One region of the Mycoplana sp. 10N416 genome, then DNA from elsewhere that is predicted to be linked to it. Evidence: predicted binding sites of a transcription regulator. Region 1 holds the regulator's gene; each other region holds the start of a gene.
What was found. Region 1 encodes PhoB, which activates phosphate uptake and scavenging genes when phosphate is short. Its sites were predicted from a motif close to TGTCATNNANCTGTCAT; they were not measured.
Positions count from the first base shown of each region.

Region 2: the regulator PhoB is predicted to act here: its motif matches at 4,352-4,368, upstream of ugpB (sn-glycerol-3-phosphate ABC transporter substrate-binding protein UgpB).
Region 3: the regulator PhoB is predicted to act here: its motif matches at 3,513-3,529, upstream of AC1DDS_RS13710 (alpha-D-ribose 1-methylphosphonate 5-triphosphate diphosphatase).
Region 4: the regulator PhoB is predicted to act here: its motif matches at 4,228-4,244, upstream of AC1DDS_RS14555 (BtaA family protein).

Region 1 covers NZ_JBFTIM010000004.1:438,240-445,760, reverse strand. Annotated here, with positions in the region: gene AC1DDS_RS11410 (Hsp33 family molecular chaperone) at 1-271, opposite strand, end outside; gene argF (ornithine carbamoyltransferase) at 480-1,391, opposite strand; gene AC1DDS_RS11400 (acetylornithine transaminase) at 1,427-2,620, opposite strand; gene AC1DDS_RS11395 (GcrA family cell cycle regulator) at 3,046-3,564, shown strand; gene phoB (phosphate regulon transcriptional regulator PhoB) at 3,645-4,328, opposite strand; gene phoU (phosphate signaling complex protein PhoU) at 4,375-5,088, opposite strand; gene pstB (phosphate ABC transporter ATP-binding protein PstB) at 5,148-5,963, opposite strand; gene pstA (phosphate ABC transporter permease PstA) at 5,978-7,300, opposite strand; gene pstC (phosphate ABC transporter permease subunit PstC) at 7,297-7,521, opposite strand, start outside.
Region 2 covers NZ_JBFTIM010000006.1:122,570-130,090, forward strand. Annotated here, with positions in the region: gene ugpC (sn-glycerol-3-phosphate ABC transporter ATP-binding protein UgpC) at 1-1,016, opposite strand, end outside; gene ugpE (sn-glycerol-3-phosphate ABC transporter permease UgpE) at 1,016-1,864, opposite strand; gene ugpA (sn-glycerol-3-phosphate ABC transporter permease UgpA) at 1,905-2,816, opposite strand; gene ugpB (sn-glycerol-3-phosphate ABC transporter substrate-binding protein UgpB) at 2,980-4,290, opposite strand; gene AC1DDS_RS13980 (branched-chain amino acid ABC transporter substrate-binding protein) at 4,621-5,715, shown strand; gene AC1DDS_RS13985 (adenylate/guanylate cyclase domain-containing protein) at 5,809-7,521, shown strand, end outside.
Region 3 covers NZ_JBFTIM010000006.1:65,575-73,095, forward strand. Annotated here, with positions in the region: gene AC1DDS_RS13690 (cystathionine gamma-synthase family protein) at 1-854, shown strand, start outside; gene phnE (phosphonate ABC transporter, permease protein PhnE) at 967-1,761, opposite strand; gene AC1DDS_RS13700 (phosphonate ABC transporter ATP-binding protein) at 1,754-2,503, opposite strand; gene AC1DDS_RS13705 (PhnD/SsuA/transferrin family substrate-binding protein) at 2,596-3,453, opposite strand; gene AC1DDS_RS13710 (alpha-D-ribose 1-methylphosphonate 5-triphosphate diphosphatase) at 3,566-4,747, shown strand; gene phnF (phosphonate metabolism transcriptional regulator PhnF) at 4,744-5,529, shown strand; gene AC1DDS_RS13720 (ASKHA domain-containing protein) at 5,772-7,521, shown strand, end outside.
Region 4 covers NZ_JBFTIM010000006.1:250,435-257,955, reverse strand. Annotated here, with positions in the region: gene AC1DDS_RS14575 (lytic murein transglycosylase) at 1-385, opposite strand, end outside; gene AC1DDS_RS14570 (glycoside hydrolase family 25 protein) at 521-1,297, opposite strand; gene AC1DDS_RS14565 (outer membrane protein) at 1,461-2,117, opposite strand; gene AC1DDS_RS14560 (class I SAM-dependent methyltransferase) at 2,258-2,935, opposite strand; gene AC1DDS_RS14555 (BtaA family protein) at 2,935-4,182, opposite strand; gene AC1DDS_RS14550 (serine hydrolase domain-containing protein) at 4,361-5,743, shown strand; gene AC1DDS_RS14545 (lytic transglycosylase domain-containing protein) at 5,750-6,655, opposite strand; gene AC1DDS_RS14540 (LysE family translocator) at 6,791-7,426, opposite strand.

The DNA.
Region 1 (7,521 bases):
CGAGCAGATCGACCGGGCCGTCGCTCTTCGTCTGCAGGATCAACTTGCCCTCGAACTTCAGCGACGTGCCGAGCAAGACGGTCAGCACGATCGCCTCGGCCAGAAGGCGCGCGACGGGCTGCGGGTAGTCGTGTCGCTCGAGGATCGCGTCGAGCAACGGCCCAAGCTGGACCGCGCGGCCGCGCACGTCCAGGCCTTCCACCTGGAACGGCACGACGTGGTCGTCGCCGGCAAAATCGAGTTCGCCAAGTATCGGGGCTGGCTGGGCCATATTTCGCTCCTTCAACGCCATCGGCCGTCCGGCGGGATGCTGGCCACACCTGCCTGCGACGGCTGCGTTCTTCAGTGATTCTGCGCTATCGCCGTCGGAATGATCTCACATCCGGCGGATGCGACGCCAGCGGCGCCGCTGCAACATCGGGGTTCGCGCCATAGATCGTGGCGCGTCAAGCCGTTTTCAATAGGGCGTGAACGGCCGGTCAAATGGCGTTCAGGCACCAGGCAAGGATGGACTTCTGCGCATGCAGGCGGTTCTCCGCCTCGTCGAAGACGACCGACCGCGGTCCATCGATCACCTCATCGGTGACTTCCTCGCCGCGGTGCGCAGGCAGGCAGTGCATGAAGAGCGCGTCCTTGTCGGCCTTCTGCATCAGCGCCTCGTTCACCTGGAAGGGCTGGAAGATGTTGTGGCCACGGGCGCGGTGCTCCTGGTTCATGGAAACCCAGCAGTCGGTAACGACGCAGTCAACGCCGGCGACGGCCCGATCGGCGTCGTGGCAGAGCATGATCTCTCCGCCATTGTTGCGCGCCCAGTTGAGGATCTTGTCCTCCGGCTCGGAGCCAAGCGGCACGGCCATGTTCATGCGATAGCCGAAGCGGGCCGCACCCTCGACGAAGGAATGCAGCACGTTGTTGCCGTCCCCGGTCCAGGCGATCGTCCGTCCCTTCACCGGTCCGCGATGCTCCTCGAAGGTCATGATGTCGGCCATGATCTGGCAGGGATGCGTCAGGTCCGTCAGGGCGTTGATCACCGGCACGGTCGCATGCTCGGCCATCTCCAGCAGGCGCGCATGATCGGTCGTACGGATCATGATCGCGTCGACATAGCGCGACAACACCTTCGCCGTATCGCCGATCGTCTCGGCGCGGCCGAGCTGCATCTCGGTGCCCGACAGAAACAGCGTCTCGCCGCCGAGCTGGCGCATGCCGACGTCGAACGAGACCCGGGTGCGGGTGGAGGGCTTTTCGAAGATCATCGCCAGCATCTTGCCGGCAAGCGGCCTGTCGGCCGTGCCCTCCTTGGTCGCCGCCTTTCGCACCTTGGCGTCGTCGATGATCGTGCGAAGATTCTCGGCCGTCATGGCGGAGAGGTCGAGGAAGTGTCTGGCCATGCTGTCAGTCCTGCTGTTTGAGCCTCGGCAACGCCTCAGGCCTGCTTCTTCTCGGCGCTCAGTTTCTCCGCCGCCCGTTCGATCCGTGCCAGCCCCTCGCGCGCCTCTTCGGCCGTCGTGACCAGCGGCGGCAGCAGCCGCAGCACGTTGTCCCCGGCCGGGACGAGCAGCATGTGTTCCGCGCGAACCGCCTTGAGCAGGTCGGCCGAGGGAACCTTGGCCTTGATGCCGAGCATCAGGCCCTCGCCGCGGACATCCTCGATGATATCCGGAAAGCGGTCCGCCAGCGAGGCCAGGCCCTGACGCAGCACGAGCGCCACGTCGCGAACGTGTTCCAGGAACCCCTTTTCCAGCACGACGTCCAGGACCGCGTTGCCGACGGCCATGGCCAGCGGATTGCCGCCATAGGTCGAGCCATGCGTGCCCGCGACCATCCCGGCCGCAGCCTCCGCCGTCGCCAGGCAGGCACCGAGGGGAAAGCCGCCGCCGATGCCTTTCGCGACCGCCATGATGTCCGGCGCGACACCGGCCCATTCATGGGCAAACAGCCTGCCTGTCCGGCCGACGCCGGACTGCACCTCGTCAAGCACGAGCAGCAGCCCATATTCGTCGCAGAGCGCGCGCAGTTCCCGCAGAAACTCCTTCGACACGACGCGGATGCCGCCTTCGCCCTGTACCGGCTCGATCAGGATTGCCGCCGTCTCTTCCGTTATCGCGGCCTTTACGGCGGCGATGTCGCCGAAGGGCACCTGATAGAAGCCGGGCGCCTTGGGCCCGAAGCCTTCGAGATACTTCTCCTGGCCGCCGGCGGCGATCGTCGCCAGCGTCCGGCCATGGAAGGCCCCCTCGAAGGTGATGACGTGAAACTTGCCGGGATGGCCCTTGGCGAAATGATAGCGCCGCGCCGTCTTGATCGCGCACTCCAGCGCCTCTGCGCCGGAATTGGTGAAGAACACCTTGTCGGCGAACGTCGCGTCGATCAGCCGCTTGCCAAGCGTTTCCTGTCCCGGCACCTCGTAGAGGTTCGAAACGTGCCAGACCTTGTCGGCCTGGCTCTTGAGGCTGTCGACCAGATGTGGATGGGCATGGCCGAGCGAATTGACCGCAACGCCGGCGGCAAAGTCGAGATAGCGCGAGCCGTCTTCCGCGATCAGCCAGACGCCTTCGCCACGCTCGAAGCGCAGCGGCGCACGCAGATAGGTCTCGTAAAGCGGCGTGGCATCAGCCATGGCGCGTATCTCCTTCGCAGCGGATGCGGAAATCCATTCCCGTCTTGAGCTTTCCGTGTGGAAAAATGAAAAATGCCGCCCTGCGGCGGCCGCGGCACTATCAGCATTTCGGGGGTCGATGTCAATAAAAGTAGCTTCCATCCGTTCCGCCTCAATTGATCGCGTAGACGGACCCGAATTGCGCGCGGAAAGTGTCGCCGGGCAGTCACACCAAACTAGCAAGTTGGGGAAAACTGGAAAATCGATTCGGCCTGAATCGGGCGACTCTTGTCACAGAGTCCCCCTGTCAGTAGGTTAAAAGTCAATTGCTAGACTGCATGCGGCGGAACTAGTCACCCACAGTATCAAGGCGTTCCGTGCTCCGGAGCCATCCGGGGCATTGGCGACGGATTCCCGGTAGCGAACGCTGGAATGGAGGCGATAGGATGAACTGGACAGACGAGAGGGTCGAGAAGCTCAAGAAGCTCTGGTCCGAAGGACTGAGCGCCAGCCAGATCGCAGCACAACTCGGCGGCGTCAGCCGCAACGCGGTCATCGGCAAGGTGCACCGCCTCGCCCTTCCCGGTCGCGCTAAAGCCGGCGGCACGCCGACGGCGACACGGGCCAAGCGGCCGGCCGCCGCGCCGCGCCCCTCGAACTTCGCCCCGCGGGTCGTGACCCGCACCGTCGCCCGTCCGGCAGGCGCGACCGTCGTCAAGGAGGAAGTCGCGTTTGAGTACGACGACGCGCCGCTCGCGCGGATCAACACGAACGTCGTCTTGCCGATGTCGCGTCGGCTGGAACTGACGGAACTCACCGAGCGCACCTGCAAGTGGCCGAACGGCGACCCGCTGACGGACGATTTTCACTTCTGCGGCAACGAGTCCCCGGACAACTCGCCCTACTGCCTCTTCCATCAGCGCCTGGCTTACCAGCCGTCGGCCGAACGTCGGCGCATGCGGTAACCGGCGACACGCTGGAAAGAGACAGAATTGCAAACGGGCCCCGCGGGGCCCGTTTTTCGTTTCCGATTGTTTCCAGCCGATCAGGCCTCCAGCGAATAGCCGGCCCCGCGCACGGTGCGGATGACGTCCTGCATGTTGGAGAAGTTCAGCGCCTTGCGCAGACGGCCGACATGCACATCGACCGTGCGCTCGTCGACATAGATGTCATGTCCCCAGACGCCGTCGAGCAGCTGCGAGCGCGAAAAGACGCGCCCGGGAGAGGTCATGAAGAACTCGAGCAGGCGGAATTCCGTCGGACCGAGGCGCACCTCGCGCGTCCGGCGATGGACGCGGTGCGTCTCGCGGTCGAGTTCGATATCGCCGCACTTCAGCAGCGTCGAGACCACTTCCGGCCGGGCGCGCCGCAGCATCGCCTTCACCCGCGCCATCAACTCCGGCGTCGAGAAGGGCTTCACCACGTAGTCGTCGGCACCGGTGGCAAGACCCCGCACCCTTTCACTCTCCTCGCCGCGGGCCGTCAGCATGATGATCGGCAGGCGTTCGGTCTCGGAGCGCTGGCGCAGGCGGCGGCACAGCTCGATGCCGGAAACGCCGGGCAGCATCCAGTCGAGGATCAGGAGATCCGGTTGACGCTCCTGCAGGCGGATCTCCGCCTCGTCGCCGCGCAGGATCGTATCGACCTCGAAACCCTCCGCTTCGAGATTGTAGCGCAAGAGGACGCTCAGCGCCTCTTCGTCTTCGACCACGGTAATCTTGGGAACCATGCCTTGCGAACTCCGGCGTTCTAGAATTCAAACAATGCGACGCAGATCATTCCTTCTCCGCGCCGACTGAGGTGGTGTGATCGTCCTTCGGGCGCTCGCCTTCCGGTGGCGCACCCGTCGCCATGTAGAAGATCGTCTCGGCGATGTTGGTGGCATGGTCGCCGATGCGTTCGATGTTCTTGGCGCAGAACAGAAGATGGGTGCAGGGCGTGATGTTGCGCGGGTCTTCCATCATGTAGGTCAGAAGCTCCCGGAACAGCGAGGTGTAGACCGCGTCGATCTCGTCGTCGCGCTCGCGGATCTCCCTGGCCTTCTCGACGTTGCGCGACGCATACACGTCGAGCACTTCCTTCAACTGCATCAGTGCCAGTTCCGCGAGATGCTCCAGGCCGCGGGCAAGCTTGCGCGGCATGCCGGAACTCTGCACGGCGATGACGCGCTTGGCGTTGTTCTTGCCAAGGTCGCCGACGCGCTCGAGTTCCGCAGCGATGCGGATCGCGCCCATGATCTCGCGCAGGTCCGCCGCCATCGGCTGGCGCTTGGCTATCGTCAGGATCGCCTTCTCGTTGATCTGCCGCTCGGCAGTGTCCAGGATGACGTCTTCGGAGATGACCTTCTGCGCCAGCGCGGCATCGGTGTTGACCAGGGCGCGCACGCTGTCGCCCACCATCTGCTCGGCGGTGCCGCCCATCTCGGAGATGCGGCGCGCAAGGTACTTCAATTCTTCGTCGTAGACGGAAGCGATGTGGGGCGATGACATGGTGTTATCCTCAACTGGCGCCATGGCGCCGGGTATTCATTTGCGACGTTGCACCGGGTTCAGCCGAACCGGCCCATGATATAGTCCTGCGTGCGCTGGTCGTCGGGGTTGGTGAACATCTTGTCGGTGTCGTTCTCCTCGACCAGGTTGCCCAGATGGAACATGGCGGTGCGCTGCGAAACGCGCGCGGCCTGCTGCATCGAATGGGTGACGATGACGATCGTGAAGTTTTCGCGCAGCTCGTGGATCAGTTCCTCGACCTTGGCGGTGGCGATCGGATCGAGCGCCGAGCAGGGCTCGTCCATCAGGATCACCTCCGGACTGACGGCGACGGCGCGGGCGATGCAGAGGCGCTGCTGCTGGCCGCCGGAGAGGCCCGTGCCGCCTTCATGCAGGCGGTCCTTCACCTCGTTCCAGAGACCGGCCTTTTGCAGACTGTGCTCGACGACCTGGTCCAGATCCGCCTTGTTCTTGGCGAGACCGTGGATGCGGGGCCCGTAGGCGACGTTCTCATAGATCGACTTCGGAAACGGGTTCGGCTTCTGGAACACCATGCCGACACGGGCGCGAAGCTCGACCACATCGATCGCGGGGTCGTAAATGTCGTCCCCATCGAGCGTGATCGCACCGGTGACGCGGCAATTGTCGATCGTGTCGTTCATGCGGTTGAGCGTGCGCAGGAACGTCGACTTGCCGCAGCCGGACGGGCCGATCAGGGCCGTCACCGTATTCTCGCGGATGTTGAGGTTCACGTCGTAGAGGGCGCGTTTGTCGCCGTAGTAAACGGAGACATCCCTGCCGATCATCTTGTAAGGCACAGAGTTCATCTTCTTTTCCAGCGCTTCTTCAGCCACGGCTTCGGTCATGATGTTCATCTGCTTCTATCTCACTACCAGCGGCGCTCAAACCGGCGCCGCAACAGGATTGCGCCAAAGTTCATAATGATGAGGAAGACGAGCAGGACGATGATCGCCCCCGAAGTCCGCTCGACAAAGGCGCGCTCGGCCTCGTTCGCCCACATGTAGATCTGTACCGGCAGGGCCGTCGACGGATCGAGCGGCGTGGCGGGGACGTTGGCGACGAACGCGACCATACCGATCAGGAGCAGCGGCGCGGTCTCGCCGAGCGCGTGCGCCAGCCCGATGATCGTGCCGGTCAGGATGCCGGGCATGGCAAGCGGCAGGACGTGGTGGAAGATCGTCTGCATCTTCGAGGCGCCCAGCCCAAGGGCGGCCGCACGGATCGACGGCGGAACGGCCCGCAAAGCCGCGCGTGTGGCAATGATGATGGTCGGCAAGGTCATCAGCGTCAGCACCAGACCGCCGACGAGCGGCGCCGAGCGCGGCAGGCCGGCAAAGTTGATGAATACGGCAAGCCCGAGAAGGCCGTAGACGATCGAAGGCACGGCGGCGAGATTGTTGATGTTGACTTCGATCAGATCGGTCAGCCGGTTCTTCGGCGCGAACTCCTCCAGGTAGATGGAAGCGGCGACGCCGATCGGCAGAGACAGCACCAGCACGATGCCCATCAGATAGAGCGAGCCCACGAGCGCCACGCCGAGGCCGGCGGCTTCCGGCCGGCTGGAATTGCCATTGACGAACAGCCCGGTATTGAAACCCTTGGCGAGCACGCCTTCCTCCGCAAGCTGCTTCATCCAGCCGACCTGCTTGTCGGAAACCTTGCGGTTCTTCTCGTCGACGGTCAGGTCGAACTGCCCCTTGAAGGCGGAATCAATGGTGGCGCTGGCGAGAACGGTGACGGGCACAGTCTTGCCGATGATCGAGGGATCGTCGGCCACCATGTCGCGCAGCGTCACGCGCGCGCTATCCGACACCATCGCCGAAACCTGTTTCAGCGCCGCCCGATCGGTCGACTTGACGCCGAGTTTCTCGGCCAGCGCATTGCGCACCAGCAACGGATAGTTGGCGGTAACCAGCACCTTCGGATCGGTGGCGCGCTTGTTGGAGGGGTCGATGACCTTTTCGGAGAATTCGACCGGCAGCGTCATCTCCGTCTGCTGGAAGGCGGTGTAGCCCTTGCCGGCGACCGACCACAGCAGCACGAACAGGAACACGAGGCCGAAGACGATCGCGGCGAGACCATAGAAGCGGAAACGGCGTTCGGCGGCATAGCGGCGGCGAATGCCGATGTCGCGGCGCGGCGGCGCCTTGGAGACCGTATCGCCGGAAACCGCTGAGAGGAGATCGGTCATTCGTACTGCTCCCGGTATTTGCGGACGATATAGAGCGCGTAGATGTTGAGTGCGAGCGTGATGCAGAACAGGGTAATGCCCAGCGCGAAGGCCACCAGCGTCTGTGGCGAGGTGAACTCCAGGTCGCCGGTCAACTGGTTGACGATCTTTACCGTCACAGTCGTCATCGGCTCGAACGGATTGAACTGCATGCGCGCGGCGACGCCGGCGGCCAGAACCAC
Region 2 (7,521 bases), on a different contig from region 1:
TTCTCGCACCGGGCGAACACCGGCAACTGGTCGCCGGGCTGGAGTTCGGTGCGGCCGGGCACGCGCACGACGATGCGCCCGCCGGCAGCCCGGCAGTAGAGGAAGCTCTCCGCCCCCACCGGCTCGACGCCTTCGACCTGAGCCAGCAGGCGCAGCGCGCCATCTGAGGCGACGCCGTAGGCCTCGATACGCACCTCGCAATCTTCGGGACGGAAGCCGAGCGTCTCGGCATTGGCGGGGACGGCCGGCAGCGTCACGGCACCTTCGAACTGGCCGTTGCCGAGTGGCAGGAGGTTCATCGGCGGCGCGCCGATGAAGGAGGCCACGAATGTCGAGGCCGGCTTCTCATAGATGTCGAGCGGCGCGCCCGACTGCTCGACCAGGCCGGCATTCATCACCACAAGCACGTCGGCTAGCGTCATTGCTTCCAACTGGTCGTGGGTGACATAGACCGAGGTGACGCCGAGATTGCGCTGCAGGTTCTTGATCTCGACGCGCATCTGGCCGCGCAGCTTTGCATCGAGGTTCGACAGCGGCTCGTCGAACAGGAAGACCTTCGGATTGCGGACGATCGCCCGGCCCATGGCGACGCGCTGGCGCTGGCCGCCCGAAAGTTCGCGCGGGCGGCGTTCCAGCAGGTGCTCGAGTTCCAGTGTCTTTGCGGTGGCGCGCACCCGCTTGTCGACCTCGTCCTTCGGTGTGCCGCGGTTGCGCAGGCCGTAGGCCATGTTGTCGTAGACCTTCATATGCGGATAAAGCGCATAGTTCTGGAACACCATGGCAATGTCGCGCTCGGTCGGACCGACGGCGTTGACCACCTTGCCGCCGATCGCGCAGCTGCCGGCCGAAATGGTTTCCAGGCCCGCGATCATGCGCAGAAGCGTTGACTTTCCGCAGCCTGACGGGCCGACCAGAACGCACAGCGCCTTGTCAGGAATGGCGATGGAGACGCCTTTCACGGCTTCGACGCCGCCGGCATAAACCTTGCGGACGTCCTTGAGATCGACGGTTGCCATTATTTCTCCGTTTCGACGAGGCCGCGGACGAACCAGCGCTGCATCAGCACCACGACGATGATGGGGGGCACGATTGCAAGCATGGAGGTGACCATCACCAGATGCCACTCGGTGTCGGCATCGGCAAATGAGATCATCTTCTTGAGCGCAATCACGATGGTGTTCATGTCATTGCGGTTGGTGACGAGCAGCGGCCAGAGATATTGCGTCCAGCCATAGATGAAGAGGATGACGAAGAGTGCTGCGATGTTGGTGCGCGACAAGGGCAGCAGGATATCCTTGAAGAAACGCCAGGGGCCGGCGCCATCCACACGTGCCGCCTCGACCAGTTCGCCGGGTATGGTGAGGAAGAACTGGCGGAACAGCAGCGTCGCCGTGGCCGATGCGATCAGCGGCACGATCAGGCCCGTGTAGGTGTCGATCAGGCCGAGATCGACCATCACCTTGTAGGTGGGCAGGATGCGCACCTCGACCGGCAGCATCAGCGTGATGAAGATCAGCCAGAAGAAGAACATCCGGCCGGGAAAGCGGAAGAAGACGATGGCATAGGCCGACACGATCGAGATGATGATCTTGCCGACGGCGATGCCGAGAGCGACGATCGTGGTGTTGATGAGCAGCGTCGCGACGCTGACCCCGCCGATGCGGCCGACACCGCCGAACAGCGCCTCCGAATAGTTCTCGATGAAGCGGTCGCCGGGCAAAAGCGGCAGCGGCGGCCGCAGGATCGTCTGCAGCGAATGTGTCGAGGCGACGAAGGTGTAATAGATCGGGAACGCCACGATCAGGATGCCGAGGATCAGGACGGCGTGCGCCAGCCAGATGCCGGCAGCCGACTGGCCGATCATCAGCTTGTCATGGCCGCTTGCGGGCGGAAGCGTTGACGGCTCAGCCATAATGCACCTTCCTCTCGACGTAGCGGAACTGGATCGCGGTGAGCGCTATGACGATGGCCATCAGGATCACCGACTGGGCGGCCGAATCGCCGAGGATGAGATTGACGAAGCCGTCGTTGTAGACCTTGTAGACCAGCGTCTCCGTGGCCTTGCCCGGCCCGCCGCCGGTGACGGCGTGGATGATGCCGAAGGTGTCGAAGAAGGCATAGACGGTGTTGACCACCAGCAGGAAGAAGGTGGTCGGCGCGAGCAACGGGAAAACGATCGTCCAGAAGCGCTTGTTCTCGCCGGCGCCGTCAATGGCGGCAGCCTCGATCAGCGTCTTCGGGATCGCCTGCAGCCCGGCGACGAAGAACAGGAAATTGTAGCTGATCTGCTTCCACGATGCGGCCGCGACGACCAGAACCATCGCCTGGTTGCCGTTGAGCAGCGGATCCCACCTTATGCCGAGCCAGCGCAAGCCATAGGCGAGCGAGCCGATCGAGGGATTGAACAGGAACAGCCACAGCATGCCGGCAATCGCCGGCGCCACGGCATAGGGCCAGATCATCAGCGTGCGGTAGAGCCCGCGGCTGCGCACGACCTTGTCGGCCATGACGGCGAGCAGGAGGGCGACACTCATGGCAACCGCCGCGGTGGCGACGGAGAAGACGATCGTGACGTGAACCGAATTGAGGTAGTTCGGATCCGACAGCACCTTCCTGAAATTGGCGAACCAGACGAATTTGGAGGACAGCCCGAAGGGGTCCTCCCGGAGCATCGACTGGTAGAGCGCCTGGCTGGCCGGCCAGTAGAAGAACACCAGCGTGATCGCCAGCTGCGGCGCGACCAGCAGATAGGGAAGAATCTTGTTGGGAAAGACGACGCGTGGGGACAATGCGAGCCTCTTCGGCGGCTGGGTCATCGGCTTGTTCGTGGAGGCCCACACCGCAGCTCGGTGCGTGCAGCACCCTCGCCCCGGCCGATCGGACGAGTGACGATGCCATGCTAACGTTGCGATGCCTCTCTCCGCGGAAAAAGGTGGTGAGCGCGGCGAACCCGATTCAGGGGCCGCCGCGCCCACGGCATCAGTTGTTGATCGCGTCCTGGATCGCCTTGTTGCCACGCTCAACGGTATTGTCGAGCGCCTGCTGGGCGGTCTGCTGGCCGGCGAGCATCTTCTCGAGCTCCTCGTTCTCGATGTCGCGGACCTGCGGCAGGTTGACAAGGCGGACGCCCTTCGAATTCTCGGTCGGCGCCTTGCCCATCATCTGCTTGATCGGGATCTCGCGGGCCGGGTTCTTGTCGTAGAAGCCCGACTTCTTGGTCTCCTCGTAAGCGGCGAGCGTGACCGGAAGGTAGCCCGACACCTGGTGCAGGCGTGCCTGGATCGGCGTCTGCGACAGGAAGTTGAAGAAGGTGGCGACGCCCTTGTACTGCTCGTCCGGCAGGCCGGCGAAGACCCACAGCGATGCACCGCCCGGGATGGTGTTCTGCGGCGCGCCCGCTGCATCCGCCTCGTAGGGCAGCTGGCCGGTGCCGTAGTTCATGCCCGACTTGACGATATCGCCGAGACCGCCGGAGGATTCGGTGAAGATGCCGCATTCGCCGGCGAGGAAGATCTGCTTGGCTTCCGACGTGCGGCCGCCGTACTTGAACGTTCCGTCCTTGGCGAGCTCGGCGAGTTCCTGGAAGTGCTTGACGAAGGTCGGGGCATTGATCTTTAGCTCGACGTCCGTGCCGCCGATGCCATTCTCGTTGGTGCCGTAGGACAGGTTGTTCCAGGCGGCGAAATTCTCGGTGTGGATCCAGGTCAGCCAGGTCGAGGTGAAGCCGCAAGGTGCGGCACCGCTCGACTTGATCTTCCTGGCCGCATCCCAGACCTCGGACCAGGTCTTCGGCGGGTTGTCGACGTCGAGGCCGGCCTTCTGGAAGATGTCCTTGTTGTAGTAGAGGATCGGCGAGGACGAGTTGTACGGGAACGACAGCATCGTGCCATCGGGCTTGGAATAGTAGGAAACGATGCCCGGCAGGTACTGGCTCTTGTCGAAGGCCTGGCCGCCCATCGACAGGATCTCGGCAACCGGCTTGATGGCGCCCTCGGCGGCCATCATCGTGCCCGTGCCCGCATCGAAGACCTGCATGATCGCCGGCGGTTGCTTGGCGCGGAAAGCGGCAATACCGGCATTCAGCGTCTCGGGATAGGTGCCCTTGAACACCGGAACGACCTTGTACTCGCTCTGGCTCTCGTTGAACTCCTTGGAAAGCTGCTCGACCACCTCGTTGTTGGCTCCCGTCATGGCGTGCCACCACGAAATCTCGGTGACCGCGAATGCGGAAGTGCTGGATAGCAACGTGAATGTGGCGGCAACTCCGGCCGCGAAGCCTACGATCTTCATGTCTCGCTCCCGTTCTGGTTGGCGAAAGGTTTAGTCTCGCGGAGAGCAGTATTGTCAGTTTATGACAGCCATACAACAGTTTTGTATCGCCACATGAAAGTCGCATGCGAAGCTTCTCGATGGTGATTTCAAGTTGCAGCGTTATACCCATACCGTATAGCAAACCCATGCGCTCAACATCCGCGCCGCCCGCAACCCGTATTTGGTTGTCCTGATGTCACCCCTCCAGGTGTCCCGTGCTTGTGGCGGATGCACACCCACGGCTCCTTTGGGCACAGACAAGTAGCCGCACCTGTTGATCCAGAGTATATTGAGAAAAGGAGGTGCGTCATGCGCCGACCTTTCCCATTAGCAGTCGCTTTGGCATCGCTGATCGGCTTTCACGCTCAGGCCGAGATTCTGATCGGGGCCGCCGGCCCGATGACCGGCAAGCTGACCTGGATCGGCGAGCAATTGCAGCGAGGCGCAGAGCTTGCGGTTCACGACGTCAATGCTCAAGGGGGCGTGCTCGGCCAGTCGGTTCGGCTCATCATTGCCGATGATTTTTGCGACCCGGATCAGGCCACTGCAGCGGCCAAAAAGCTGGTGGCCGACAGAGTCGTCTTCATCGTCGGGCACTACTGTTCCGGCGCATCGATTCCGGCGTCTGGGGTCTACGAGGCGGCAGGAGTGCTGCAGATATCTCCAGGTTCCACAAATCCACTCCTGACGGAGCAGGGTCGTGCCAATGTCTTCCGCGTCATTCCACGCGACGATGCGCAGGGTGCGACCGCAGGGGACCTTCTCGCCGACCGGTGGGGCGGGAAGAAGATTGCGATACTTCATGACGGGACCACCTATGGCAAAGGCCTGGCGGAGCAGACGAAGAAGCGGCTGAACAGCCGCAACGTGACCGAAGCAATCTACCTTCAATATGAACCGGGCAAGAGCGACTATGCAGCGGAGGTTGCCAAGCTCAAGGAACAAGGCATCGACGTGATCTATGTGGGCGGGTACCATACTGAGGTCGCATTGATGGCGAGCGCCGCTCGCGATGCCGGTTACCCGGTTCAGTTCGTGTCCGGCGATGCCATGGCGACCGAGGAACTGGCGCTGATCGCGGGGCCTGCCGCTGAAGGCCTTCTTTTCACCTTTACACCGGATGCGCGCCGAAACGCCGAAGCCGCTGCGGTCGTCGCCCGCTATCGCGCGGAAAATTATGAGCCCTATGCCTATACCCTGCTGACTTACGGCGCCATCCAGGTCTGGGCCCAGGCTGTCGCCAAGGCCGGTTCGCTGGAGATCGGACGGGTGATCGACGCACTCCACAAGGGCGAGTTTTCGACCGTGCTCGGACCGATCGCTTTCGACGACAAGGGCGATCTGACGCGGCAAGTCTGGGCGTGGTACGTCTGGAAGAATGGGGAGTATGTGCCCGTAGAATAGGCCCAGGATCAGGATTGGCAAACTGCTGGCGGGCCGGCGAATTTTGAGCATCCGGCGCGACAGAGGCGAGCCGCATCAGCCGGAATGGAGGCGATGCATAACCGTCTCGGCATACGTGGCCGCTTGTTGCTTGCATTCTTCGCTCTCAGCGCCATCAGCATGCTGTCGAGCGCCGCTGCGATCTATGCGCATCGGGAAGTCGGCTCCGTCGTCGCGCACATCACGCAAAGGCGGATGCCCTCTGCCCTTGTTGCGCTGCAATTGTCTCGACAAGCCGAACGGGTAGCGGCCGCCGCGCCGTCCATGCTCGCCGCAACGAGCGCGATAAAGCGTGCCGAGGTGTCCGCCGCCATCTCGGTCGAGATGGCACGTCTCGAAACGCTGCTCGGGTCACTCAAGGGCAGCACGCTTGGAACCGAGTCCGCAGAGATCGAAAGTGCGGTCCTTGGCCTGGAACGAAACCTGCGGACGCTCGACGATCTGGTTGCGACGAGGCTGACGGTTGTCGACCGGAAGCAAGAGCTGTTGCGCCGGTTGGGTGCTGCGTCGACGGCGGGCCTGCGTCTGATCAATGCCGGCACGCTGGTTGCGAACTCGAAAATGGCGGCCTGGCAAAAATTGGTCGCTGGCTCTGACGCACCGCCCGAGCAGCGCGCCGCAGCGGCAGAGAGCGCCTTGCTGGCGATCGTAGGTTATCTTCCCCAACAGAAAGCCCAACAGGAGATTGCCGCGGTCAATGATGCGCTGCTGAAGGCCGCCAATACGCCAACGTCCGGCGATCTTGCGCTGAGCATCTTTCCACTGCAGCGTTCCCTAAACAGCCTCGAGGCGATCGTCCAGCAGATCGAAGCCAAGTTGCAGGCCCGCTTTCGGGATCGAGTCGCCGAGTTCAGGGCATTGGCCGAAGGCGACGCCGGAATTCCGGCCGTTCGCGGACGCGAGCTGGCCATTCTGGCCGAGGGCGAGAAGCTCGTGGCCGAGAATGAGAGGCTTTCCCGGGACCTCACCGCTGCGGTTGATCGTCTTGTAACCGCTGCTCACCGTGAGATCGCCGATGCCGGACGAGAAACGTCGGCCGTACAAGCTTTCGGGACGGGGGTCGTTCTCGGCTCCGCCCTGCTGACGCTCGTCAGCTCGATCATGGTCGTCTGGCTCTACGTCGACCGCAACCTTCTCGCCCGGCTTGCGAGCGTCAGTCAGAGCATGCTGGCCATTGCCGGGGGCAATCTGCGAGTGCAGCTGCCCAGGCCGGCGAGCGACGAGATTGGCCGCATGGCCGAGGCGCTGCGGCTCTTTCGCGACACTGCGATCGAAGTGGAGGAGAAGAACCTGCGCGAAGTCGCCGAAGCCCGCCAGCACCTCGTCGACGCGATCGAAAGCATTTCCGAGGGTTTTGCTCTCTACGATTCGGAGGACATGCTCCTCCTCTGCAACAGCCGCTACCGCGAAATTCTCTATCCGGACATGGATGATACCGTCATTTCGGGCGCCCGGTTCGAGGCAATCATCAGGGCGGCTGCGGAGCGCGGGCTTATAGAGAATGCGGTTGGTCGCGAGGAGGAATGGATCGCCGAGCGCCTGCTCGCGCATCGCAATCCAACCGGAACGCATGTCCAGCGCCGCAGTCCGGACCGCTGGATCCAGATCAGTGAGCGCCGGATCTCGGGCGGCGGGACGGTTGCGGTCTATTCCGACATCACCGAGCTGAAGCGTCGAGAGCAGGATCTGTCCGAAAAGTCGATCGCCCTCGAGGCGCTTTCGAGCAAACTGGCCAAGTATCTCGCACCTCAGGTTTATAATTCGATC
Region 3 (7,521 bases), on a different contig from region 1:
TCAATCTGGGCGTCAACGCCGTCGGTTTCGCCGACGGCACGGACGAGTCGGCGCTGCGAACAGCCGCCGATGACGCGATAAGCAAAGGCCGCGTGTCCGTTATCCTGATCGAGACGCCCGCCAATCCCACCAACAGCCTGGTGGATGTCGCGATGGTCAGCCGTCTCGCGGACGCCATCGGCAAGAGCCAGGGGCATCGACCAATCGTCGCCTGCGACAACACACTGCTCGGGCCCGTGTTTCAGCGCCCGATCGAACATGGTGCAGATATCTCCCTCTATTCGCTGACCAAGTATGTCGGCGGTCATTCCGACCTTATCGCCGGCGCAGCACTCGGCGCGAGGACAGTGATGAAACCGGTCAAGGCGCTACGCGGTGCGATCGGCACCCAACTCGATCCGCATTCCTGCTGGATGCTTGGCCGTTCGCTCGAAACCCTGTCGATCCGCATGGAGAAGGCGGACGCCAATGCCCGGTTGGTCGCCGACTATCTGCGCGATCACCCCAAGGTCGAAACGATCCACTATCTTCCGTATCAAGATCCTGACGGCCCGGTCGGCAGGCTTTTCCAACGCCAATGCACCGGAGCAGGCTCGACCTTCTCCTTCGACATCCGGGGCGGGCAGCCGGCGTCCTACCGCTTCCTGAATGCCCTGCAGATTTTCAAGCTTGCCGTCAGCCTGGGTGGGACGGAATCGCTTGCCAGCCACCCGGCGACCATGACGCATTCAGGCGTACCGGTGGAGGTGCGCCAACGCATCGGCGTGCTGGTTTCAACGATCCGCCTGTCGATCGGCATCGAGCATCCGGACGACCTGATCGCTGATCTTGCCCAGGCACTTGACCTGGCTTGAAGTCGCCTGGTCTTGGCCGGCGATGACGCCGCCGTTGACAACTCGCTCACCGAGACCTGGAACTCGTTGCGGTTGACCGGTTGGGCCTATATTGCGCCGCTGTACTATTCGGCTAACGCACCCGAGCCCGGAGGCGATCGGTAACGAATTCCATGACCAGCACGATGGCGAAGATCACCAGAATGATGGTGGAAGCGTTCTTGTACTGGAAAAGATCGAAGGCGACCTTCAACTCCTGACCGATGCCGCCGGCGCCGACCAGTCCGAGCACCACCGAAGCACGGACCGCCTTCTCCAGCGCGAACAACGTCGTATTGATGAGCGAGGGCATCGCATCCGGCAGCACCGCCCCGCACAGCACCGAGAGCCGACTTGCGCCGATCGCGAACAGCGCCTCCTGCGGCTTCTCGTCGGCATCCTCCATGGCTTCGGCGAAGAAGCGGCCGCAGAAGCCGATCGTGTCCACCATGATCGTCATCGTCCCTGCCACCGCCCCCAGCCCGACGGAGGCAACGAAGATCAGCGCCCACACCAGGTCCGGCACGGTGCGGAACAGCGAGACGAGCATCTTGAAGAAATGCCGGAAGACGCCCACCGGCGAGATCGCCTTGGACGAAAGCCAGGCGATCGGAAGGCTGATCGCGACCCCGATGACCGTCCCGACCAGCGCAATCTGGAAGGTCTCGATCATCCGCCAGAACACGCGCTGCAGGAAGGCGCTCTCGAGATTGGGCGGCAACATGCGCCCGACCAGTTCCGCCATCCGGGGGCCGCCCTGGGCCAGTTGCGCCGGCGACGGCGCCACCTGCTGCAGGGACGCAACAAGCAGTGCGCCGGCTGCGACCAGAAGTGCAAAGGACAGCGGCGATAGGCGCGTCAAGCGCGCCGGCAGTGCGCTCTCAGCCATGGAAGACCTCCTGGAGAGCTGCGCGCGTCACGTTCGCGGTCGGCTGGTCGAAGAGGATGGAGCCGGATTTCAGGGCGATGATGCGGTCGGAAAATTCGAGCGCATGGTCCATGTCGTGCGTCGTGTAGATCAATGTGGTGCCACTCTCTTGCGACAGCTGTGAAAAGAGCGCCATGACATCGCGGCCGGAGGCCGGATCGAGACTTGCCGCCGGCTCGTCGGCGATCAGGAGCTTCGGTTTTCGGACCAGCGCCCGAGCAATTGCGACACGTTGTGCCTGGCCGCCGGACAATTCATCCGCCCGTGCCGCAGCCTTGTGGCAGAGGCCGACCTGGCTCAGGGCTTCGTGCGCGTCACTGCGCCATTGCTGCCGGGCAATCGATTGGTGCCAGGCGTGCCAGGCACCCGCCAGGCCGAGCTTGCCCTGCACGACGTTGGTCAGGACCGACTGCCGGGCGACCAGGCCATGATGCTGGAACACCACGCCGATGCGCTGCCGCAACCTTCGCAACTGGCGCGGCGAGGATGTGACTCCGATGCTCTCGCCGAGAGTGCGGACCTCGCCGCCATTGAGCGGCAGGAGCCCGATCAGGCATTTGAGAAGCGTCGATTTTCCAGCGCCGTTGGAGCCGATCAGCGCAACCCGCTGGGTGGCGGACACCATCAGTTCGATTCCGGAAAAGACCGTCTTCCCGTCCGCATATTTCTTCGTAACGCCGCGGGCGCAAATGATCTCGCTCATTGTAGGTATCCTGGTCGCTGGAAGATTGCTTGTTGCGACGAAGGCAGCCGGCTGATCCGGCTGCCTCCAAGGTCGGAGATGGAGCGATATGCTCAGTTGACGAAGTCGGTGAAGGTTTCGACGCCGATGGTGCGGTACATCGAGCGGACATAGTCGTAGTCGCTGTCCTTGACGTCGGTCAGGAAGAAGCCGCCCTTGAACTTCTTGTTGTCCTCACCGGTCAGAACGGCCTGCATCAGTTCGTTGCCCTTGGCTGCGAAGGCATCGCGCACGGCATTGAAGACCTCATCCGAGATGTCCTTGCGCGCGACCAGGATGTCGTTCGGCAGGTCGCGGCCACGGGCAATCACGGCAAAGGCCTTGTCGGGAAATGCTTCGCGCACGGAAGCGAGATGGCCGAAGTTGAGGCCGATGGCGGCAATGTCGCCGCGGGTCAGGGCCTCGGCGGCGACGTTGCGGGAGATGATGACCGGCTCGTAATCCGTTCCATATTTCAGGCCGAAGTCTGCGAGCGCCTGGGCCGGGCCGAGATGCTGCGAGGTGGAGCCGACGGAGCCGAAGGCGACCTTCTTGCCCTTCAGGTCCTCGATCGAGCGGATCGGACCATCGGCCAGAACCGCGATCTGGGCGAAGTAGTCCGGGCGCTGCCAGGCCACGACGATCTTGGACTGGCTGAGTTCCTTCATGACGACGTACTCGGCAGGACCGGTCAGAACCAGATCGACCTGGCCCGAATTCAACGCCTCGACGGCCGTGGTGCGGGATGCGACGGGATAAAGCTCGATCTCGAGACCGGTGGCTTCTTCCAGCGCAACCTCGAAGGCGCCGAACTCCTGCTGCAACGCTTCAAGACCCTCGATGTCGGTGACTGCGAATTTAACGGGATCGGCAAGGACCGGCATTGCGGTTGCAAGCGTAAGCGCAAGGGCGGCTGCGAATTTGCGGATCATGATTTTTCCTCTGCTGTGTAGACAGGATGCGTTCGACGCGATACCTGTATAGACAGCAGATGACGCCTGCATGACACCTTGCCGTGAGATGAATTACCCATAAGGATCGCAGATGCACTGGACCATCAGGGGCGGCCGCGCGCTCGCCGGAGACCGCTTGTCGTCCGCCGACATTCACGTCGCAGAGGGGCAGATCGTCTCGACCCCCGATAGCGCCACACAGGTCATCGAAGCGGAGGGCTTTCTGGTGCTTCCCGGTATTGTCGACATCCATGGCGACGGCTTTGAACGCCAGATCATGCCGAGGCCCGGCGTGCGCTTCGATACGGCGCTTGCGCTTCGCGACACCGACCGGCAGCTCGTGGCGAACGGCATCACCACCGCCTTTCACGGCGTCACCATCTCGTGGGAACCGGGTCTGCGTTCGGTGGAGGCGGCAGCGGACCTGATCGCGGAACTGATGCGAATGCGCCCTTCGCTGCGATGCGACACCCGCCTGCATCTGCGCTGGGAAACCTTTGCACTGGACCAGTTGCCGCTGGTCATGCAGTGGCTGTCGCTCGACCCCAGGCCGATCATCGCGCTCAACGACCACACGACCGGCACGGTCATGAAGGGCACGATCGCCCGCAAGATCGGCCAGATGGCATCGCGCTCGGGGCTGAGCCAGGAGGCCTACACGGCGCTGCTCGACAGCGTCTGGTCACGGCGCGCCGAGGTGCCGGCCGCCATCGACCAACTCGCGGGGGCGGCCAGGTCTTCGGGCAACATTCTGCTCGCGCACGACGAGGCCTCGCCGGAGGAACGGTTGAAATTCCGGCAGCTGGGCGTCATGACCTCCGAGTTTCCGCTCAATCGCGAGACCGCTGAAGCGGCGCGCGCGGCGGGGGAACACATCGTCCTTGGCGCCCCAAACGTCGTGCGCGGCGGCAGCCATAACGGCGCACTCGACGCAACGGATGCCGTCCGCGCCGGGTTCTGCAGCGTGCTTGCCAGCGACTATCACTATCCGTCGCCCCTCCACGCCGCCTTCAAACTGGCCCGGCCCGACTTCGGCGATCTGGCTGAAACCTGGGCCCTGGTGTCGACCAATGCCGCCAAGGCAGCCGGCCTGGAAGACCGGGGTACCTTGCGACCGGGCATGCGGGCGGACATGATCCTGGTCGATGCCAGCGACCCAACGCATCCGCACGTGGTCGCGACAATGGTTGGCGGCGACCTGGTCTATTCCGCCGGCGGCCACGGACTGTCCGCCCCCTCCATGACACGAATGGCGGAAGGCGCCCGGGCATGAAGACAAGCACCGGCTCGGCTCCCGGACTCGACAAGGGCACCGATCTCCTGACCGGCTTCGAGGACGTCGTCGTCCGGCCGCGCAACGACATGCCGATCTGGCAGCAGATCTACGACCACATCCTCGGGCTGATCGAAAACAATTTCCTGACGCCGGGCAGCCAGTTGCCCGGCGAAAATCATATGGCCGAGAAACTCGGCGTGACCCGCATCACGCTCCGGCGCGCGTTGCAGCAATTGCAGCGCGAAGGCCATCTGACCGCCCGCAAGGGCGTCGGCATTTTCGTGCGCAGCCTTCCCTCCGTCTTCACGGTTCGGGACGACCGCCCGTTCCTGGAGAACTTCAATGCAGGCGGCAAGAAGGTCGTAACTCAAACGCTGGTCCTGTGCCGCGAGACCGTAGCCACCGCTGCGGCAAGGAAGCTGGCGCTCGGCGATGACGAGGAAGTCATTCGGCTGTGTCGGATACGGAGCGCCGATGGCCACCCCCTCTACGTCAACACCAAGATCTTTCCGGCCAGCCGCTTTCCGGACTTCGAAGCCGTCTATCTGCGGCAGCAATCGGTCACCGATGTCTTCCGAGCCTACGGCATCACCAAGTATCACCGGCACGAAACCCGTGTCAGCGGCGGCTTTGCCTCGCCGGATGAAGCCGACATGCTGAAGCTGACGCCGGGAACGCCGGTTTTCCGGGTCAACGCCATCAATCACGACGAACAGTCCCGACCGATCGAGTGGACGCTCGGATGCTGGCCGCTGACCTCCGTGGAATTCGTGTTCTGACCGTGTCAGCGCCGGGCCAGAAAGGTAATCTCCTCGGCCGCCGCAAGCGCATGCGCGGCAACGCCCGGCCTCCTTCGCAGATCCTTTCGCCTTTAATCGCTTTCGCCGGCGGAAATGATGCTGGCAGATCTTTCCATGTCGGGATTTGACAACTATCAGGCAGCGTTCCGGTGCAGTCTGGTAGCGTTTATTCAGGCTTCGGTCCCCGGACGGAAGCGGCCCTGGCGAAAGACGGAAGCAGCATGCGCATCGATGGCACATCCGAAAACGAGACCAATATGACCGAAGCCGCGCAGAAGGACCCTCTCGTGCTGTTCATGCCGTCGGGCAAGCGCGGCCGCTTCCCCGTGGGCACCCCAATCCTCGACGCCGCGCGCAAGCTGGGCGTCTACGTCGAAAGCGTCTGCGGCGGGCGGGCCACGTGCGGCCGTTGCCAGATCGAGGTACAGGAAGGCAATTTCGCCAAGCACAAGATCGTCTCCTCGCTGGACCACATCTCGGAGAAGGGACCGAAGGAGGAGCGCTACGAGAAGGTCCGCGGCCTTCCGGACGGCCGACGGCTCTCGTGCTCGGCCCTGATCCTCGGCGATCTCGTCGTCGACGTTCCGCAGGATACCGTCATCAATGCGCAGGTCGTCCGCAAGGCCGCAACCGACCGCGTCATCGAGCGTAACGCCGCCGTCCAGCTTTGCTATGTCGAGGTGGAAGAGCCCGACATGCACAAACCTCTTGGTGATCTCGACCGCCTCAAGCAGATCCTGGAAAAGGACTGGGGCTGGAAAGACCCGCTGATCGCCCCGCATCTCATCCCGCAACTCCAGTCGATCCTGCGCAAGGGCAACTGGGGCGTCACCGCCGCGATCCACCGCGACATGGACTCGTCCCGCCCCTTCATCGTCGGCCTCTGGCCGGGCCTGAAGAACGAGGCCTACGGCATTGCCTGCGACATCGGCTCGACCACGATCGCCATGCATCTCGTCTCGCTGCTGTCCGGCCGCATCGCCGCCTCGTCGGGCACCTCGAACCCGCAGATCCGCTTCGGCGAGGACCTGATGAGCCGCGTCTCCTACGTCATGATGAACCCGGACGGCCGGGAAGCGATGACCAAGGCGGTGCGCGAGGCCGTCAACAACCTGATCGGCAAGGTCTGCGACGAAGGTCAGGTCGACCGCCACGACATCCTCGATGCGGTTTTCGTTGCCAACCCGATCATGCACCACCTGTTCCTCGGCATCGACCCGACGGAACTTGGCCAGGCACCGTTCGCGCTTGCCGTCTCTGGGGCACTGCAATACTGGGCGCATGACATCGACATCGACGTCAACCGCGGCGGACGCGTCTACATGCTGCCCTGCATCGCAGGCCATGTCGGCGCCGATGCGGCGGGCGCCACGCTCGCCGAAGCCCCCTACAAGCAGGACAAGATGATGCTGCTCGTCGATGTCGGCACCAACGCGGAGATCGTGCTCGGCAACAAGGACCGCGTCGTCGCCGCCTCCTCGCCCACCGGCCCGGCCTTCGAGGGCGCGGAGATTTCCTCCGGCCAGCGCGCCGCACCCGGTGCGATCGAACGCGTGCGGATCGATCCCGTCACCCTCGAACCGCGCTTCCGCGTCATCGGCGTCGACAAGTGGTCGGACGAGGACGACTTTGCCGAGGCCGCAGCTTCTGTCGGCGTTACCGGCATCTGTGGATCGGCCATCATCGAAGTGGTGGCGGAAATGTACCTTTCCGGCATTATCTCGGAAGACGGCGTCGTCGACGGTTCGATGGCGGCGCGGAGTCCGCGCATCATTCAGAACGGCCGCACCTTCTCCTATCTCCTGCACGATGGCGAGCCGCGCATCACCGTCACCCAGGGCGACATTCGCGCCATCCAGCTTGCCAAGGCCGCGCTCTATGCCGGCATCAAGCTCTTGATGGAGAAGCAGGGCATCGACCACGTCGACATGATCCGCTTTGCCGGCGCCTTCGGCACATTCATCGATCCGA
Region 4 (7,521 bases), on a different contig from region 1:
TGACCGGAGCCGGGACGCCGAATTCATGTTCGGCGCGCTGGAAGACATCCGATAGTTCCTGCAGCTTCTTGCGGCCGATGTCGAGGCGCGACTGGCTTACCGTGCGCTTGGAGAATTCCAAAAACGTTTGCCGGAAGACGCCCTGCGCGCGATCGCGCGATAGCACCTTCTCGTCCAGGCTCGCGCCCGCGAGCGCGCGATCGACCACATCGGCCGGCACGCCCTTTCCGACGGCTTCGGTCTTTACGCCCTGCAGGAAGGCGTTGAAATCGCCGCCACAGGCCACAGGGGCAGGCTCGGCCGGATTGTTGTTCTGTTGCGCAAGAGCAGTGCCGGAAAGAAACAACGCCAGGAGGGCGCCGATCGGCAGAATTCTCGATTGCATCGCGGGGGTCCTTTCATTGGGTTGCCCCGGCTTCTCAGAATAATGTGACGGAAGCAAGAAGGAAAAGGGCGGCGCTTCGTCGCCGCTCGATCAAATCTTTCGTGATGCCACGACTGCCCGCGACGGTTGCCGTCTCTACTTTGCGACCTCGGCGACCCATCTGTTCCAATTCTTGGCCGAGCCGGCAAAGACGTTGATGTCCGTATCGCCGCTGATGCCGGGAACGACGCCGGTGCTGGTGTATTGCCAGAAGGTCCACTTGCGGCCGTAGACATTCTCCGGATGGTCCGCGACCGAGCGCAGCCAGAGATGATAGTTGCCGAAATAACCGACCATGTTCTGGCGATGGAAATCGACGGTCGTATAGATGATCGGCCGCTTGCCGTAGTGGGATTCGATCCGGTCGAGGAAGCGTTGCAGATCCGCGCGCACGACCTCGGGCGGCGGGCGCTTGCGGCACGTCGGCGATGCCGGGTTCCATTCGGCATCGAGCACCGGCGGCAGCAATGCGGCGCTCTTCGGGACGTTTCTGATGAACCAGTCCGCCTGGTCGTCGGGCGTCGAGCAGAAGTAGTAGAAGTGGTATGGCGCGTGCGCGACCCCGGCGGTCTTTGCACCGCGCCAGTAGTCGTCGAAGCGTTGATCGATCCGGTCCGTGCCTTCGGTCGCCTTGATGAAAGCGAACGAAACACCCGAGTCCTTCACGGTCGGCCAGTCGATGTCGCCGTTCCATTTGGATATGTCGATGCCGTGAACCTGGTGGGCATGCGGGGTGCGCGCGCCGAAATCCTGGGGATCCTTGTCCTTGAAGCGCGGCTGCGTCGATGTGGTGGAAACGAGATCGTAGTCGGTCATCGTGCACGATGCCGTGAGAAGGGCAAGCGGCAGAAGGGCCACAATGAACCGGCGCATGAATGTCCTAGCTATAGAATTTCCGGGATACTGCCTGTCATGCGAGATTCGGTAAAGGGGCCCCGCGCTTGCTGCACGAGGCCCCTCTCATTTGATTGTGGCAAATTTCCAGTGGCTGGGCGCAGTGGCCGGCACTGAGGTCCGCCGGCCGGCCACCGCAATGTCAGAACTTCCAGCCTACGCCGAGCATGAGCGAGTTGCTGCTCAGGTCGGTGTTGACGCCCATCAGGTTCTTGTCGCCGTAGTCGGTGTAGCGATATTCGGCGCGGCCGATCAGGTTGTCGGTGAAGGCGTGCTCGAGGCCGGCGCCGATCGTCCAGCCGTTGAAGGTCTTCTTATCGCTGTCGCCAGTCTCGCGATCGCGCAGTTCGGCGTTGGTGAAGGCATAGCCGCCAGTCCCGTACACCAGGGTGCGATCAAAGGCATAGCCAACGCGGGCGCGCAGCGATCCGCTCCAGTTCGTCTCGAGCTCCATCGGGATGCCGCCGAGATCGAACTTGTCGCTGTTCCAGTCGTACTTCACGTCGCCTTCAAGGCCCATGACCCACGAACCCATCTGGTAGTTGTAGCCGGTGTAGCCGCCCAGTGCCCAGCCGTCCAAGCCCGGGCTGGCGGATACGCCGGCGTCATCCGTATCGGCCTCGGTCCAGTCGTAGCCGGTCATCGCACCGACATAGAAGCCATTCCAGTCATAGATACCTGAGACTTCGGTGATCACTGGCGCCACCGGGGCCTCGACCGGGGCGAGATCGGCCGCCCGGACCGACGTTGCCGCAGTAGCGAATACGAGCGCGGCAGCACCGATGTAGAGTGATTTCATGGTTGTCTTCCTTCTGCTTCGAACCATGCAAACGCAGCCCCAAGCGTCAGCAAACGAGATACACCACCCCTCTCAGTCGAGGGGTCACACAGAAAGGAGCGCAAAATCGGGCAGGCAGACAGGTTGGGGCAGAAGGCGGGTCAGGCTGGCATTTTTGCAACACCGATCCAGGCGTAGCCGCCATAGGGCGTCGCCGTCTGCAGCGTTGCTCCTCGTCGCTGCGCTGCGCTGCGCATCACCTCGAACAGGTCGGCGCGTGGCTGGACGTGAAAGCGTTCGAGCCAACCCCGCAAAAGGCGGCGGAAGAGGAGCGGCAGGCGCTCCTGCTGGCCGAAGTCGACGACATGCAGCGACCCGCCGGGCTTCAGAGCGGCGAGGGAGCATTCGACGGCGCGTTCCCATGCGGGGATCATCGACAGGGCATAGGAAATGACGATGTGATCGAATCCGGTTTCGCCGAATTCTCCGGCGGAGAAACTCGCGGCATCGGCGACATGCAGTCGCGGCGCGCTGACTCCCTTGCGAGCAAACCGCCTGTGCGCCGTCTCCAGCATCTCTTTCGAGATGTCGAGACCAAAAAAGCGGGCATGCGGGTACAGGCGCGCCATGTGCTCGATATTGCGTCCGGTGCCGCAGCCGACTTCCAGGATCGACTGTCCCGCCTCTGCTGGGATCTGCTTAAGCAGCCGGTCGCGCCCGAACAGATAGTATTTGCGCGTCAGGTCGTAGAGGTGGCGCTGATAGCGATACTGCCGGTCCATCCGCTCGGCATGGCTCGTATCGGCAGGTAGCGGGTGCAGTTCGAAGTCCGCCGACATCAGGCCCGCTTCCTGTAGATGTGGAAGCCTCCGTAGATGGCCGAACGGTCCCGCATACCGAGTTCGATCGAGCGTTCGCGCTCATAGGTCCACAGGTCGAGTAGGGCGGGGGAGAGCTTGCCGTCCAGGATGCTTCTTTCCGCCGCTGTCCGGAAGATGACGATCGCGTCTCGGGAGGCGGTTCGGGAGATCTCGCTCCAGAGCGCGTTGATCTGGTTTTCGTTCATCCAGTCCTGGGCATCGAGCAGCACGAAGCGATCGACGGAACCTGCCGGCTTGCCGGCCAGAAGCTCGGTGAAACTTGCGTGGTGGACGCGAACCCGGCCGGCATTGGCGCGAATTGCGGCATAGTGATCGGCCCGCAGATAGTCCGGCGGCATGCCTTCCTGCTTCTCCGGATAGCGCCGCGCAAACGCCTGCCAGGCGAAATAATTGTCCTTCAGCGGGAAGTGACAGGTCAGCTTCTCAAGCCGCCGCCTCAGAACCGGCGCCAGTGAGTTGTCGTCGCTGAGGCTCGCCAGTTCGTCAAACTGTTGCGGCGGGATCCCGAGCCCGAACAGGGACGCCTTTCGTGATGTCATCCAGCGAATCAGCGGACGATCGAAGAGGGGAGCGAGGCGGGTCTCGAAGAACTGGCGCTGCTCGCGCAACGAACGAGCCTCGACAAACTCCCGCGGATCGAGACCGTGGAGCCGCGCGACGATGTGGCCAAGCAGTATGAAGCGGCCGAGCAGGCCGGTGCGATAGATGTTGCGGCTGAAGACGTCGACGCGGCGCCGGCCGAAAGCGCCACGCCCATTCCAGTAGTCACGCGTCTGCGCATCAAGCATCGGTTCGATGAACAGGCTGTAGGCTTCGCGGTTGGTTGTGGCGTGGTTTCCGCCGAAAAAGCGGCTGACGTCGGCATGCGACGGCAGGTGCCGGAAGGCTGCCAGCTTCAGCCGGTTCAGGGCGACATGGTGCGGGTTGAGATCGACGACGTCGATCGCTTCCGGGGTGCGGGACAGATAGGCGAGCATGTTGCAGCCACCCGAGCCGATCGTCACGACGCGGTGTCCGGCGGACAGCTCCATTGCTTCGATGTCGACGGCCGGATCTTCCCAGATCTGCGGATATACGAGGCCGGAGAACAGCAATCCGAAAAGGCGTTCGGACAGCCCCTCCAGTGTGCCGGCACGATGTTGAAGCAGCGCCGCCTTCAGCTTCTTGTTGCGCCCGTATCCCGCGTTTCTGGCCAGTTCGCTCATGACACATCCCATTCGGTGGATCTGCGGAAGCGATATCTGCCGTCGGCTACAGTTTGATGACTGCCGCCAGCGGCATGCGGCAGCAAGCGCTCGCGTTCCACCGCAATATTTCTGTCACGGCATGGGGCTTTTCTTGCGGGCCAATTCCTGATTGTCTGCGAGCGAACGAGGGTAGGCAATGGCACGATATCGGCGGGCTGCGGCGAAGGCACTGTTCGGCAGCTGCGTGTTTCTGGTCGTCACAGGCAGTTGGCTGATCGTTCGGCCTCCGGAACTGCTGCGGGTAGGATCGTCCTATGCGGCCAAGATCGTTTGCTCCAATGTCTTCATTGCGCGGCGCAATGCCGCCGCCGTGCTCGATGAAGACGTGCAAGCGCCCGGCCATCCGTTGCTGCGGCTGATGCGCCAGTCCGTCGACTATTCGGAAATGACGGTCACCGCGTCGCTGCTCGGGCTGTTCGCGCCGGGATATGCGGCCTACCGCGAAGGCTTCGGTTGCACGTCGGTTCCGGATGGCGATTTGCTGACGGCCCGGCAGGTGGTGGCCGAGGTGCCTCTTCCGAAAATCGCGGCCGGACCCGCCGATCAGCCATGGCCGGCGGGGGAGCATGGCGGGAGCGATCCGCGCTTCGCAAGCATTCTGGACGATCCGGCCCTGCTCGGACCGGGCGTTCGAGGTGTGGTGGTGATTCATGACGGCCAGCTCGTGGGCGAACGCTATGGCGACGGGTACTCCGTCGATATGCCGCTGATCGGCTGGTCGCTGACCAAGACGGTCAATGCGGCGCTCGTCGGCCGTCTGATCCTGCAAGGGCGGCTGTCGCCGGCACAGGCTCTTCTCTTCCCTGAGTGGCAGGTCGACGCGCGCGGAAAGATCACCGTGGCCGACCTGCTGGCCATGCAAAGCGGTCTGGTCTTCGACGAGGACTATGGCGACGTCACGGATGTGACGAGGATGCTCTTTCTGGAGCCGAACATGGCCCGTTTTGCCGCCTCGTTTCGGCTCGCGTCCAATCCGGGAGAAAAGTTCAGCTATTCCAGCGGTACCGCGGTCCTGCTCTCCCATGTCTTCATGAACGCGGTGGGGGATCGGTGGCGGGCGCTGTCCTATCCGACCACGGCCCTGTTCGCGCCGCTCGGCATGCGCAGCGCCGTGATGGAGACGGACGAGACGGGCATCTTTGCCGGTTCGTCCTACATGTATGCGACGGCGCGCGACTGGGCGCGCTTTGCCCAGTTTTTGCTCAATGACGGCCAATGGAATGGGGAGCGGTTGCTGCCGGAGGGATACGTGGCTGCGATGGGAACGCCGACGCCCGCCTCTGACGGGGCTTACAGTCATGCGCAAAGCTGGATCCACGGGCCCGGCGACGTGCCGAACGCGCAGTACGGATTGCCGAAGGACACGTTCTGGATGCTCGGCCATGACGGCCAGGCGATCGCGGTGATCCCGTCCAGAAAACTCGCCGTCGTCCGCCTGGGGCTGACGCCTTCCGCTCTCGGTTATCGTCCGCAGGAACTCGTGAAGCGGATCGTCGACGCACTCGACCGTGGGACGTGATCTCGCCTATTTCAGGCCGGTTTCTTCGAGAAGGCCCTTGCGCTTGGCGGTGTAGTAGTAGCCGCTGGCATAGAGGCGGACCGCGCCGTCGTGCTGGTTCTCAGCCACCATCCAGGCGCCGCGGAGATATTTTGCGCCATACTTGATGTTCGTCTCGGCGTCAAAGAGGCCGTCCGGCGCGCCGGTATATCCCATGCCCTTGGCCGTGTTGTAGCGGATCTGCATGAGGCCGTAATTGCCCCGGCTGTAAGCCTTGGGATTGTATCGGCTCTCGCGCTTGATCACGCGATGCAGCAGTCCTTCCGGGATCTCATAAAGGGCTGCGTACTTGGTGATGAGAGCATCAATCGGCGTTCCGGATTTCTCGAAGGCTTGCGAAGCCTGGGGAACGCCCGGCTTGGCCTGGGTCGCCGCAAAGGCCACCGGCTGCAACGTCGGCTTCGCCATCGGGATGATCTGGTGCGAAGCGACCAACTGTTCGAGCCCCTCCGGTTCACCGGTGTCGAAGCCGGGCTCCATCACCGCCGCCTCGAACGAGGCCGGCATGAATTTCTGGGAGGAGGGGGTCGTGCTGGTCGGAACCGGAACTGCCGAAGCGACTGCAGCCGTTTCGGTTGCCGCGTCGGGTGCGGCCGAAGCAATCGCCAGTTCTGCGTTGCTTGCGCGGGTCGCTTCGATGGCTGCCGTCGTCTGCGCGCCATCATTTTCCGTTGCCGGATCTACAATCGGTGCCGGCAGGGCATAGGCGGTCATTTCCGTGCCGGGCTTGGCGATCGGCATCACCGTCTGCGCCGAAGCCATTTCCTCGACCGGGGTCTCGATCACACTGGCGCAGCCGCCCAATACCAGCAGGGCCGTGGCGCACCCGGCCGACAAAAAACGTTTTGCAGGGATTGGGAATCTGTCCGCCATCAGTCGCTCTCGTTCTGCCTTGAGGCTCGGAAACGGAGCGTTTCCGGCGTGGATGCAAATCAACGGCGCTTCGACCGTGCTTCGTCAAATAGCCGATCGGGGGGCCTCGGGCAACCCGAGACGCTGTGCCAAGTGTCACGCCGCCGCCCGTCGAAGCCCGGCGGTCAGCAGGCCTGCTCCGATCAGTAGCGATCCGCCGACGCGGTTGACCACCTTCTGGACACTGGGTTTGCGGATCGTGCCGCGCGCCGCCGACGCCATGAGTGCATAGGCTGTGGCGTTCGCCGTGGCGAGCACAAGGAACGTGATCTCGAAGATCACCATCTGCGGCAGGACCGGCCGCGACAGGTCGAGAAACTGAGGCAGGAAGGCGACGAAGAAGACGATGCTCTTGGGGTTCAGCGCCGTCACGACGTAGGCATGCGCAAAGATGCGGAACGGTTGCTCTTCCGTCGCCGTCCCATTCTCCATGCCGCCCGTTCCAGCGATCGGCGCTCGCCACAGCTTGATGCCGAGCCAGACGAGATAGGCCGCGCCGACCCACTTCAGAACGGTAAAGATCGCAGCCGACGTTGCCAGCAGGGCGCCGAGACCGAGCATGGAGGCGGTCATCGCGGTGAAATCGCCGAGGGCGACGCCGGCAACGGTCGCCCCGGTGGTCCTGCGGCCGTGTCCCAGTGCATAGGAGATGACGAGCAGGATGGTCGGTCCGGGGATCGCCAGCATGATGGAGGAGGCCGCGGCAAAGGCGAGCCAGTGCTCGAAGGACATGAAAAAGCTCCCCTGAACGTTGGTAGAGGGGAGCAAGCCATCTGCGCGAGATGGCGTCAAGATGCAATCTTCGGCCCCGGGGGGGGGCTGAGTGT